Regions from separate parts of the Pseudoalteromonas maricaloris genome, predicted to be linked through region 1. Evidence: riboswitches for the same ligand, from Rfam matches in the RefSeq annotation. Region 1 holds a riboswitch; the other holds the start of a gene.
What was found. A riboswitch is a leader RNA that binds a small molecule or an ion and turns the genes downstream of it on or off. The one in region 1 is predicted to bind lysine.

Region 1 (6,800 bases):
TACACCTTTGGCCCACTGCCATCGCCTTTGATGCGATAGACTGGAATAGTCAAAGGCAAGCCGTTGGCAATTTCACCAACCTGAATATGTTGTTGTGTAATGGTATTCATGTTTACCTCAAATAACTTGAAGCGGGCTCTGCTTCACGGACACAGCTGATTTCTCCAGCTGAGATGATGTACTCAGCTGGGAGCTCATGACATAGAAAGAACGGCATACTTTCGGTGTAGCCGTAAGCGCCACACTGACTGAAAACAAGCCAATCGCCATCGGCACTGTCGCTTGGTAAGGCTAGGGTGCCTAATTTATCCAATGCTGTGCAAAGTGGGCCATGAATATGAAAGTCTGTGGTCTCAGCTTGAGACTGGCGTAACAATTCAGCGGGGAAAGCTTGTCCGGTAACCGCTGGACGCAGCAGGTGATTGACACCGCCTGCGACGATCAGTTGTTGTTCACCATAGTTTTGCTTTTGTTCCACCACAGGGTTGAGATAAAAACCACATTCGCCAACCGCATAGCGGCCTAATTCCATCCATAACTCTTGCACTTGCGTGGCGGATTTTATCAAGGCGAGCGTGTCTAATAATTTCTGCCAATCGAGAGAAGGGCTTCGCCTATCATAGGGAATGCCAAGGCCGCCACCTAAGTCGAGTACCTTTAGAGTAATATCTAAATCAGCAGCGAGCTGAACTAAAGGCGCAACCATAGCCTGCCAAAGTTCAGCGAGTGTATCGCTGCAGAGCATATTGCCCCACTGGAAAATATGCAGTCCGACAAAGTCTAGGTGGGTGTAGTCACTTAAAGTTAGGGCTTGCCACAGCTCTGCACCAAGACCAAAAGGAGTAAGCGTATTGCCACCAAGTGGATTGTGCTCTGCTTTATCAAAGCGTAATTGCACCCGCAGTAAAACTTCAAATTGAAGCTCAAACTCTTCGGCCACTTGATTTAACCAGCGTACTTGATTGTGGCTTTCAGCCACGAAAATACGTACGCCTTGTGTTGCAAAATGGCGGATCTGCTTTAGCGATTTGGCAGGGCCGGTGTTGAGCACGCGTTCAGGAGCGATCCCTTGAGATAACACTTGATCAAGCTCGCCGCTAGATGCCACATCAAAGTTAAACCCAGCGTTATCTAGGGTTTCAATGATATGTGATAACGGATTCGCTTTTACGGCATACCAAAGCTTAACGATTTGCTGATCAACTAAGGGCTTAACATGCGCACTTAGCTTATCTAAATCGTAGCAAAAGAAAGGCGTATCTTGTTGCTGGATCAATGCCTCAGCTGCAGTTCGCTGTGACGTGCTCAACCAAGTCATTAGCGTAGAACCTCTTCCAGCGCCAGTGATGCATCACTTTGTTCATCACGGTATTTTACGATAAGTGCGCATGACATACTTAATCCTTGCGCGCGAGCCCACTCACTTGAAGCTGGACGAGAGCCTGGGATCACTATCGCGTTTTCAGGGATGGCTTCACCTTTGTCAAGCAAGCGCTCGTTCACGCAATCATAGACAGGAATACTTGCTGAAAGGCGCACGCCCGGTGCTAATACGGCACCGCGTTTAACAACAACCCCTTCAACCAATACACAGCCTGCACCAATAAAGGCATCGTCTTCAACAACAACAGGACTTGCTCCAACTGGTTCTAATACACCACCCACTTGCACAGCTGCGCTAAGGTGCACATTTTTACCAATTTGCGCGCAAGAACCAACCAACGCATGACTATCTACCATAGTACCTGAATCAATATAGGCACCAATGTTGACATAAGCCGGTGGCATAATGATTGTGCCGGCTGCAACGTAAGCGCCACGTCTTACACTGCTTCCGCCAGGAACCATACGAACGCCATCTTGGGTAGCAAATCCGCGTGGTGCTAAGTTGTCTTTATCAACAAATCCACCTGGGAACTCCGTATTTACGCCATTTCTAAATGCTTCAAGGATCCCTTGTTTTACTTCTACGTTAGCATGCCAATGGCCTTGCTCATCCTGTGTTGCCGCACGTACTGTGCCATTTTCTAAATCGTTTAGTAGGGTTAACCAGCTCATGTTTACTGCCTTAGTTCCAAGATAAAATCGTTTTGTTCGCGCGAGTGATCGCATCGGTATGGGTGAGTTCCAAATGTGTCAGTGGCGGGCGCAAGTTTGGACTTGTGAGCTTCCCTTGCAAGTGCATTAACACTTTGACTGGAATGGGATTTGCCACTGCAAATAAGCTATTTGCAGCTTCTGACCAGGTGGTAAATAAATTAGGAGAGGTGCCGCTTAACGAGCGCCTTACAAATTCTGCGGTTTGCTGTGGCCATGCGTTTGCCGCAACAGACACCAGACCCGTTGCACCTGCTTGTGCAAAGTAGGGCATTAAGCCATCGTCGCCGCTATAGATGGCGACATCAGGCGCTGCCTGACGAAATGCTTCAAAGGTGGCAATATCACCACTGGCTTCTTTTAGTGCCCACAGATTAGGGTGGCAAGCTAGCTCGCCGAGTAGTTCAGGGGCGATAGCAACGGCACTGCGACCGGGTACATTGTAGAGCATGCAAGGGTTGTGGCTCTCATTAAGTAGTGTACTAAACCAATGTGCCAGACCAACTTTGCCGGGCTTTGCGTAGATTGGTGAGCCAAGTAAGAGCGCATGAATGGGCTGCGTATTACAAAAGCGCACCCATTGTGTTTGCTGCTCAAGATTACTGCCGCCAACGGCAACCATAAGTGGTACGCTTGGGGCTAGCTGGCAAACAAACTCAACGATTTGTTGCTGCTCTTGTTGGGTAAGCGCAAGGCCTTCGCCGGTACTGCCTAGTAAAAGAATACCGTTACGAGCTTGCTCTTGATCGCGTACAAGCGTCGTTAATGCGCTAAAATCAACCTGATTTTCAGCATCAAAAGGCGTTACTAAAGCCGTCCACAACGGATAGTCAGATAAGTTGAATTGTGATTTCATCTCTACCGAACTTAAATCATGTTCGGAGTTAGGAGAGTGTCCAAACTTCGAACCGTTAAAATTCGAAGAGCAATGGACTTAAAAAGGATAAGGCAGCCAATGGCCTTATTTTTCTAAGACCAGAAGCTCTCCACCAAGTATGTTGGTGACAGTCGCTGGGATTCAGCCCAGTCGCCCGAAATGAGTATTAGCAAACAATAACTCAATTTCTCGGCGTATATTCCCCTCACTAAGCTGCAACGGAGTTTGCTCTCCTTCACTTAGTTACCTGAATAACGCACCTCTTCCAGCCCTTAGTTTGACGCCGTGGCATCAAACTATCTAAATAGGGTGAACACGCATTGAAACATTTTGGCCGTCTAGGTGTCAAGCATCGGACTGTAAATAATACGATTGTTAACTACACTTAACATTGCAGCTGAGACAATGCTATGAGATGAAAAACAAAAATATGTCGTTAATAAATAAAGTTAAAAATCGTTATATCGGGGCATTACTTGCTATGGCTATATTGCTGTCGATGGCGATGGGGATTATGCAGTACTTGCTGTATCAGCAGAGCCAAGACGCGCACGTAATTAATATTGCCGGTATGCAGCGGATGTTGTCCCAGCGTATTGCGCTTTATAGTGCACAAGAGGATAAAAAAGACAGTGAGGAGCTACGTCAAACCATTGATAAATTTGAGAGTAATCATGAGTTTTTAACTAAAACAGAGGGGGGGGAGGCTATTTATCTGAATGAGGCGCTTGCCGCGCTTTACTACCAAGAGCCAGTGCAATTGGATTTACAAAGTAATACTTTTGTCACTTTATCAAGGTCTCAGTTACAGCAATCCACTCCTCAATTAGTGGAACAACTCTTTACTGCATCTCAGCATTTACTCCCCAATCTTAATGAGGCCGTTTCACTATTTGAGCAGCATGCACGAAGTAAAACAGAAATGGTGAGGAAAATAGAGTTGTTAATTTGGCTGCTTGGACTGTTGCTGCTGTTTATAGAAGCGAAATTTGTATTTCGCCCAATGGCGCGAGAAATTGCTGAAGCACTAAATAAATTAGAGGTCGCAAGAAAGCTTGCCGACGATGCACTACACTCAAAATCACGATTTTTAGCACGTGTTAGTCACGAGCTAAGAACGCCGTTGCAGGCCATTCAGGGGTATTTAGATGAATATCTGAGAAACAAAGAAATCCAACATTTACAACATGTGAAAAGCGCAGTAAATCAATTGGATGTATTACTTTATTCGGTTCAAGACTTTAATAACCTTTCCGAGCAAGAAGTGGTCATTGAGCGTCATCAAGTCGCGTTGCGAGAAGTAATAAAGTCAGCCTGTATTGCCTTTCAACTAACCGCACACAAGAAATCTCTCGCTTTTAATTTGGCATTGAGTAATGAGTTAGATGTGACTTGTTATTGTGATTGTAAGCGTGTTGGTTGGTTGATCGGTGAATTGGTTAATAATGCAATTAAATTTACTGAGCGTGGCAGCATTCAAGTATTTGCGGATTTGGTTGTAGATGAAGATACGCCATATTTAGAGTTTGTTGTTGAAGATACTGGGCCTGGGTTCGACTATCAGCAGTTGCGAGAAGCTGTGCATAGCGAGCATTTTCAAGGCACGCAGTTAGGGCTGAAGCGTTGCCAATTACTCACCTCAGCGCTTGGAGGACGATTAGGTTTTATTGCGAGGGAGCCAACAGGTACAAGAGCAACCTTGAGAGTCCCGATTGAAATTGACAACCAACAGACGCTGGCTCGTAAAATGGAGCCAGTGTCAGCTCGTATTTTACTGGTGGAAGATAATTTACTAAATGCGCGCGTGATTGAAAAAATGCTTCAGCCCATAGCCAAGTTGGTAACGCATGCCGAACATGGTGAAGGTGCCCTTGAAGTCTATGAGGTGGGTAAGTTTGATATCGTGCTTATGGATTTAAATATGCCAGTGATGGATGGCTTTGAAGCCACTGAGCGTTTGAGAGCACTAGATCCAACCGTGCCTATTTTGGTCGTGACCGCAAATACTAATGCGGAGGATCTGGATAAGGTCTATGCACTTGGCGCAACGGCTCATTTGTATAAGCCGTTGCAACCGGATGTGCTGCATAGCAAAGTGGCGCTATTACTGAATGAGTGTGGAGACTTAGTCTCGTCTTAAACGAATATTTCCAACCCCGACTTCTGCATCGATGGAATATTGACCTTGACCACGATAGTCTGTTGTAGAGCCAACCATACTCTTTTTGGCAGTCTCTACGTTGCCAAACCCTGATATTGCCGTTTTACCAACACCTGAATCTAAAGACACCTTTTTGAAATCGGTGGCGGTAGTCTCAATTTTAATTTTTCCTACGCCTACCTCTAAATCAGCAGAGTTATTAAGATCTTGAATATCAATTTTGCCAACACCAACCTCAACATCTAAGGCCAAATTAACAGGCACCTTAACTTGCCAAGATAGTTCATAATCATCTGAATTGATCTCGAGTGATAATCTATCCCCTGATGTGTTGCTGTTTAGGGTAGCTTCACTTACATCTGGTTTACCAAACCAACTGTCTGACTCTTTCGGTTCAACCAAAATTTCGACCTCTATGGTGTTGCCGTTGTAAGTTTGTAGATCGATTTTACCTACGGCAATATCCACTTCTAACTCGGCTAGACTATTGCTTGGGAATGATGCTGTAATGGTTTTTGAATCTTTTGCTTGTGCAGTCATTGCCGCTGCACTTAATGCTAAAACTAACGCTAACTTTTTCATTATTTTTTACCTTCAACGAGAGTGTTTGAAAGGTGAGTCGCAAATAAAAATGAAAAGGTTTAAAAAGATTTTTATTTTTTTAGGGCGTGTTGATGGAAGTACCTGTTTAACACGCCCACAAAGTAAAAAGTAAACTACTTACCTTTTAGCAAGATAACGCTGAGCGTTATAGTCGGGTGACTGAATAACCATTGTTTTTAAGTTGCTCAACAAGGCCATACTTTTCAACAAGATGTAATGCACCAACGGCAATAAACGTTGATTCATTAGGGAGCTGTTTTTTAAGCATTTGCACCCAGTTATTATTGCGTTCAATGATCATCAGTTGCTCGGCTAATTTGCCGTATTTATCATCCGAAAAACTTACCTGGTAGTAATGCGATAACTTCTCCAAATCGCCGCTTCGCCACGCGGAAACTAAATCCAAGAAATAGGTATTCAAATCAGACATCTGTGCAAATGTTTCCTTGAGCATAGCGTCACTATGAATACTCAGCTGACTGAACATTTCAAGCTGATATTCTAAGGTTTCAAATTCACCAATTGGGATCTTCTTTTCGTTTGCGTAGGCAATTACTTGTTTATCGATGCCATTGGTATCGGTAAATCCAAGCTTTTGATATTCCAGTTGTAGCATAGTTATCATCACGGCCCATGGTGCGTAGCGTTCAAATAAGGCGATATCTATCTGCTTTTTGGAAAAGTAGTCTTGTAGCTTCTGATAGACTTCTGCAGAGAGCTGATCTTTTAGTGTTTGGTTGTTTTTTAACAACATAAATGGCATGGAGCGCTGTTGGATCGCAAACGGAGAAAGCGCCTCTAAGTTCACTTCAACCATGACTTTATCACTGCTCGCAATGGCGCTTTTTACCTTGGCTGGTAAACCTTGCATTTGTTTGTCACCGACGTGGACGGTACCAAATAAGTACGACATTTTGTTGCCCTTTTCTATTTTCCACAGGCCAACTTCTGCGTTGGCGAGATTACTGAAAAGGCTTAAGCAAAGATAAATAAATAACAATGGTGAAAATACTTTAACCATAGTAATGATCCCTGTTGGTTTTAAAGGGTCAGTCTGCGATA
Region 2 (6,800 bases), 1.4 Mb from region 1:
ATTTAGAAAGCTACAACCTATGTGTTTCTCGCGCTGCCAAAATTGAGCACATCAAGTTAAAAGAAAAAACCACTTCACGAGTGGAAGGTCATCTCACTGCATTAAAAGAAATGACACGTATTTATAATGAAACAAAAGGCAGTAACCACCCAGGCCTACTTTATTATCATTGGTCTCGTAACAATGATCGCACAGCAATGAACAAGCTTTTGAACATGCAGGATGACCCTAGAGTTCAAAACGATCCCGAAATTCAGCTTTTCCTCGCAGAGTTTTACGCCAAAGTAGATGATGATAAAACCGTTGATATTCTCTACCGCGTATTAGAGCTGAATAAAAGCGGCCATACCCCTAACCCAGAAGTCTATTCATCTTTAGTCAGTATTTTCTACAAACACGAAAAATATAAGCACGCATATACGTTTGCCCGAGTGGCTCAACTTTCTGGGGTTGAAGATATCGATATTATTCCAGTGACAAACCAACTGGCTTCAATGGGAAAAGATTTAGCCAACCTAGATTCATTGGCGCAACGAACTTATGAGAGCATTCAAGCTGGGGAGTTCGTTTCCCCTCGTGATTTTTGAGCCTTGTTATCAAAATGAAAACGGGAAGCCTATGCTTCCCGTTTTTTGAAAATAAATGACCACTACTTTGCCAGTGCTACGTTAATAAATACCGCGGTCATCAAGACTGGGCAAACAAATCTAACGTACTGAGCAAACCAGTAATGTGCACCACGAGATTCTAAGTGAAGCTGATTACCACGCTTCCAAACCCAGCCAACAGTAATAAAGTAGAACAGTCCCATCAATGGTAGCTGATATTGCGTGAATAGACTGATCACCAATTCGAACAGCCAATCAAAGTTTAGAATAATCGTGCTCGATGCTAATAAGATAACTAACGTAACCAACCAAGTCGCTTGTTTACGTTGAAAGCCATGGTTTTCAACCAAGAAAGATACCGGAATTTCTGTTGAAGAAATGGTAGAAGTTACCGACGCAATAGACATAAGCACAAAGAAAGTCAGGCTAACTAATAATCCCATTTCCCCCATATTGGCAAATAGCTCGGGTAAAATGGCAAAAATCAACCGGCCTTCACCGATTAATTTGCCGTCTTGAAATACTTGAACACCATTTTGCTGCGCAACGAATATTGCAGGGATAATAAGTAAACCGGCCAAAAATGCGACACTGGTGTCTAGCATTGCAACACTAAACGTAAGCTTAGGTAGATTTTCATTCGGTTTTAAGTACGAGCCATAAATCATCATGCAGCCCACACCCAACGATAACGAAAAAAACGCCTGCCCCATCGCCGCAATGATCAAGTCAGGATCGCTAATTTTTGAAAAGTCCGGAACTAAATACGTTCTAAACCCTTCTGCTGCGCCGTCTAATGTCGCCATATAGCCAATAAGGCAAAGCAGTAATACCAGTAACAACGGCATAAGTCTGCGCGACCAAGCTTCTATACCTGATTTTACGCCTTTGAGAATAATGCTCGCAGTCAAAATTAGCATCAGTGGCGTAAAGATAAAGTTTCTCAGCATCGAGTCACCGCTAAGAAACTGGTGTGCGGTATCTAATTCAGCCATTTGCGCAAGAGGATCAAGTGCATGAGACAGCATCCACCCAGCCACAATGGAGTAAAAGCTGAGCATCACGATAGCACCAGCAAGGCCGATATACCCCGCCGCGGCTCCTATTTTCGGATTACCTTCACGCCAGGCTGTTTTAAGTGCTTTAACTGGGTTTGCTTGTGCCTGATGGCCTAAATACAATTCTGTGTAAAGTGCAGGTAATGCGAGTAAGAAAATTACCGCAAAATAAACCAGTAAAAATGCACCGCCACCGTGGTTTGCGGCTTGTGTAGGAAATCCCCAAATGTTACCAAGTCCAACAGCCGCACCAGCTGCTGCTAACACAAAGCCAAGTCGGCTTTGAAATCCATCGCGCGTATGAGCCATGTCTGTAATCAATCATTATTTTTGTAGACGGCCGATTATACGTACTTCCGCTGAAAATGCGAGAGGTTCTAGCCGTGCCTCAAAAACTCGAGTTGGGCGTCTCTAGAAAGTCCATTTCTTCTTCTGTTGAATCGCGATTGAGTATTTCATTTCGATGGGGATAACGGCCAAATCTATCGATAATTTTTTTATGCGCGACTTCAAAATCATAATTGGGCAGGTCGCGAAAATAATGGTCTGCTGCACGATGGATGATGCGACTTTCGCTATGCATCATAGGTAGGTATAAAAACATCAATTCAGTATCATTGAGCTGGCGGTGATAGCCCTTTTCGATGGCGTGTTGGGTGAGGCTCAGCGCCAAAGGATCACTGGCAAACGCCTCTGGAGTGTCTCTGAATATATTGCGTGAAAACTGATCTAAGATAATGATTTCGCACAGCGCGCCAAGTGGTGTTGCTCTCCAGCTCGAAAGCTCACCTTGGTGCGCCATTTGGTGCAAAATACCGAAGCGATTTTTTATTATGCGATCAAAGTCCGCAGACTTCTTCCACCAATCTGATTCAGTGCATTCAACAAACCAGAATTCGTAGACGTCTTTATAATTCATGATGGCACTCCTAGGGAAAAACAAACTTGATGGTCAGCAGACCCTAACCGTTATAAACAAAGTGCCACCCATTACTCAATAATGCAACTTTTTTATTAGTTCCTAAAAAACAATAAATTCACTTATGCAACCTCTAGTAATTTAGCATGAATTGACTGTACGACCTGATCTGACTCCTGCTGCTCAACTAAAAAGCACAGATTGTGCTTGCTCGCACCATGGCATATCAATCGAATATTAAACTCTGACAACACATCCATCAGGTTAAGTTGGCACTTCTTCAACTGGATCTCAGAACCTATCATGGCCACCAAAGTAAGATTATTTTCAACGGTCACATGACAAAACTCGCCAAGTTCATCCAAACAAGCTTGTTCTAGCTCGGGTCGAGAAGCATTCGGTGCATTATCTAGCGTAAGCGCGACACTAATTTCCGAAGTCGTTACCAAGTCAACCGATATATTGTAATTACTTAAAATGGTGAAGATACGAGCCAAAAAGCCGCTTGCAAGAAGCATTTCAGGGCTCTTTAGCGTCAATAGTATTTGGTTTTTACGTTGTGTCACTGCGCGAATGCCTGCTTGCGCCGTTTTCTCTTTTTCAATCCAAGTGCCACCCGCTTGCGGATCACGGCTTGAACCAACAAATACTGAAATACCTTTACGACTCGCTGGCAATATAGTTGCGGGATGTAACACCTTGGCACCAAATGTCGCCATTTCGGCCGCTTCATCAAAACTCAAACGAGGAATAGGTCTAGCCTTTACACACAAACGCGGATCGGTACTGAAAATACCAACGACATCGGTCCAAATATGCACACTTGACGCGTCAATTGCCTCTGCTAACAATGCAGCACTGTAGTCAGAACCGCCACGACCAAGCGTGGTCGTCTGGCCGTATTGGTCACTACCAATAAACCCTTGCGTCACCTGCACTGTGTCGCCAAGTAGCGCGACCAAATTGGTTTGCGCGGCTTCACGCGTAGCTGCAACATTTGGATTCGCTTTTCCAAATTGATTATCTGTTTTAAGCACTTTACGCACATCAAAGCGCGACGCCTGAACCTGATTATTACGTAGTATTTGGGTAAACAAATAAGAAGAAAAACGTTCGCCAAAGCTCAACATTTCATCGCATTGCTGTCTGCTAAGTGCAGGTAAACTCGCAAGGTTTTCAAATTCACTGAAAGTTTGCTTGTAACCCTCAGCAAGATCAGCATCCAAAGACACTTGGTCGATAATCGCTTGCTGTATGTTTTCAACCGCTGCAACAACTGCTTTGCGCCCGGCTTCATCTTCCTTTTGTTGGGTTAGCGTTACAAGGTGATTGGTTACGCCAGCACATGCACTCACAACCACCACGCGAACATTTGGGTTGTCACGAACAATGTGAGCACAACGAGACATAGCTTCAAAGTCAGCGACACTGGTACCGCCAAATTTGGCTACAACATACTGCGAATTCATTTTCTCTCCTCTCGACTGTTGGCACAGTCAAATTTTATAAGGAGAACTCGGCATGGGATTTCTAGAAAGACGAACGCTTGAAATGACCTTTGCCAGAAGCTCTCCACCAATACGGTGACAGTTCCGAGGATTCAGCCTCGTAAACCGAAGAATCGTTGCGACGAGCAACTTTTCTCCTCGGCGAATACTTCCCTCACTAGTGGTCATTGGTCTCGTCACCTCACACTAACTACCTAAGCATCGCGCCTCTTCTGTTTATTTTGCCTTTGTTAATCTGAATAAAAGCAAAATAAAAGCCCGCAATAAATGCGGGCGATGTAAGAAAATTATCTTTTAGCCGTCTAGGTGTCAAGTTATTTATGAAAAACTTATCCCAAAGCGGTAAAAAATTAAATCCATTGGTCTTAAATAAGCTGACCCGCGAAATACGCGCCACTATATCCAATGGTATATGCGATAAGCAGATAGATACTCATTTTAAGATAGCTTGAGAAGGTTAAGGCTTTAACCTTACTCATTGCAATGATCCCCGCTGCAGAGCCAATGATAAGCATAGAGCCACCAACGCCAGTCGCATAAGTAAAGGTTAGCCATTGCGCTGGAGTCATCGTAATGTCTGCTTTTAATAGTGCCGCCGTCAAAGGCACGTTATCTACCGCCGCACTCATTAAACCGACCAAGTAGTTTGCGTATTCCGGCGCAAGATGCAGGTATAAATCGGTAAATTTAGACAGTACACCGACCTCTTTCAACGCACCAACTAATAACAGCACACCCACAAAGAACAATAAGGTGTCGTATTCAATTTCACGGATATAGTCGATGATTTTCTTATTAACGTCTTTCTTGCGCATCAAGAATTGCGCCATTAAGAACATCAAAGACAAGCCAAATAAGAAAGTTAGCATCGGCGGCACATGGTATTGCACGCTTAAGAATAACGTGGCAAAAATGGTTGATAAGAAGATGAGTGCAATCGTGATATCGGTCTTTTCAATTCTGCGTAATTCTGCCTTTTCAAAGGTAATTTTTTCATTCATACCAATAGAAAGCATGGCTGCTAACACAAATACACTCAACATCGACGGCATGATCAGCAATAAAAGGTTTGGGATCGTGACTTTATCGGCCAAAAATATCATCAAGGTGGTTACATCACCGGTGATCAATGATACCCCACCGGAGTTGACACTGAAGATAATTAACGTCGCATATTTTATTAACTTTTTCGGGTCAAGTTTCAAAGACATGACCACAGCTAATGAAATAAGCGTCGCAGTAATATTATCCGAGATGGATGAAAATATGAATGCAAAAGCACCGACCAAAAACATTAGCTTGCGTTCGCTAATATGGGTTGGCATGATCCGGTGAACAATATTTTGGATAAACCCTTTTGAGTTCAAGTAAGCCACAAACGTCATGGCAGCCATTAAGAACAGCCAAAGTGTCGCGATTTCTAAAATGTTATGGTCTAGCTCAATTTGTACAATTTCTGGGCTTTGACCATGAATTGGAGAGATAAAGGCGATAATCCAACATAAAGTACCAAAAAAAAGCGTTGTTTTGGCCTTGTTTACGTGAATAATATCTTCTATAACGATGAGTATAAAAGCGATGGCGATCAGGGTTAGAATAATGGGCGTGACCATAATGCGTAAACAACCTGTAATTAAATGTAACAAGGGGTGGGTTCGTTTTCGCGGCGGATTCTAGCACCATCACAGTCCCCATGCTACGTACGATAAACATTTTGTGACAAATTGATGAAGTAGCGATGTAACTTAGCTACTACACACTGGAAAGTTATGATCCCAGCAAAAAAATTATTAAATACGATAAATGAACACTGGAGCGTACTCGAGCTACTTTTTAAACGATTTAAGCTCGCAGATTTCAGTCTAAAAGATGTACAAAACATCCTAAAACAGAAAAACCCTAGCTGGTCGAGTGAACGAATTTATAAAGAAACCAATCGATTACTCCAACAAGAAATTATTATCCCTTTAGCTAAATCTTCACAGTTAGAAATCAACCGTGCCATCGCTGACTTCGCCAGCTTTCTTTTACAAGAAGAGAGCCTTGGTTTAGCGGAAGAGATCACGGTGCTGGTAAAAGACTTAGAAAGATTAGGTAATCGCATCGCACAAGCTGGTGAAGAGGCTGACTACTCTGAGCTACGCCGTTTTAGCCGCATTATGGACGAACGCGTTCGTAAAATTGTTAAGCTGTTCGAGCATAACGAAAGCGCTATCATGAACTTGGTTGAACAAGCAAAGTCTGACACTTCAACGCTTTCTCTTGGCATGAGATATAAAGCGGTACTGGAAGCGTTTGACGAATATATCGAACCTATGCTGGAAATGGTCGATATTCATGGCCCTTTCCAACGCTGCTTTGATCAAATAGAGCTTCAGGTCAGTGAGCAAATTGACGAGATTGAACAATTAGGCCGTGGTGCTGCAGACAAACGCATGCTGGAGCAGCTCAGAACACGCATTTTAGATATGCACCTCATTGGTAGAGAAAGTTTAAGCCGCAGTGCCGATCTCCTCATGCCGTTAAGAGAAGAGCTACGCCGCAATACACTCATTACGCGGCAAGCCTCTAAAGTCCTTGGACAAATTAGAAAGCGCGGCGTTGACCGTTTACTCTCACCAGTTCAACCAGAATTTGTGTCAGACATTCAACGTTTTAACCTCGGACAAAAGCGTCACATGGTCGCTTATATGGCAAGTCTTGTTGA

Region 2: linked by a shared signal. The riboswitch ahead of lysC (lysine-sensitive aspartokinase 3) and the one ahead of dapA (4-hydroxy-tetrahydrodipicolinate synthase) in region 1 are both predicted to bind lysine.

The regions. Positions count from the first base shown of each region.
Region 1 covers NZ_CP024625.1:326,892-333,691, forward strand. The annotation lists gene CTT31_RS01280 (succinylglutamate desuccinylase/aspartoacylase family protein) at 1-110, opposite strand, end outside; gene CTT31_RS01285 (PLP-dependent decarboxylase) at 113-1,318, opposite strand; gene CTT31_RS01290 (2,3,4,5-tetrahydropyridine-2,6-dicarboxylate N-succinyltransferase) at 1,318-2,058, opposite strand; gene dapA (4-hydroxy-tetrahydrodipicolinate synthase) at 2,069-2,953, opposite strand; lysine riboswitch at 3,069-3,247, opposite strand; gene CTT31_RS01300 (response regulator) at 3,390-5,114, shown strand; gene CTT31_RS01305 (hypothetical protein) at 5,100-5,717, opposite strand; gene CTT31_RS01310 (TraB/GumN family protein) at 5,884-6,759, opposite strand.
Region 2 covers NZ_CP024625.1:1,714,235-1,721,034, reverse strand. The annotation lists gene CTT31_RS07355 (DUF2989 domain-containing protein) at 1-587, shown strand, start outside; gene CTT31_RS07350 (sodium-dependent transporter) at 650-1,975, opposite strand; gene CTT31_RS07345 (DUF924 family protein) at 2,055-2,585, opposite strand; gene lysC (lysine-sensitive aspartokinase 3) at 2,708-4,054, opposite strand; lysine riboswitch at 4,143-4,313, opposite strand; gene nhaD (sodium:proton antiporter NhaD) at 4,459-5,706, opposite strand; gene CTT31_RS07330 (hypothetical protein) at 5,863-6,800, shown strand, end outside.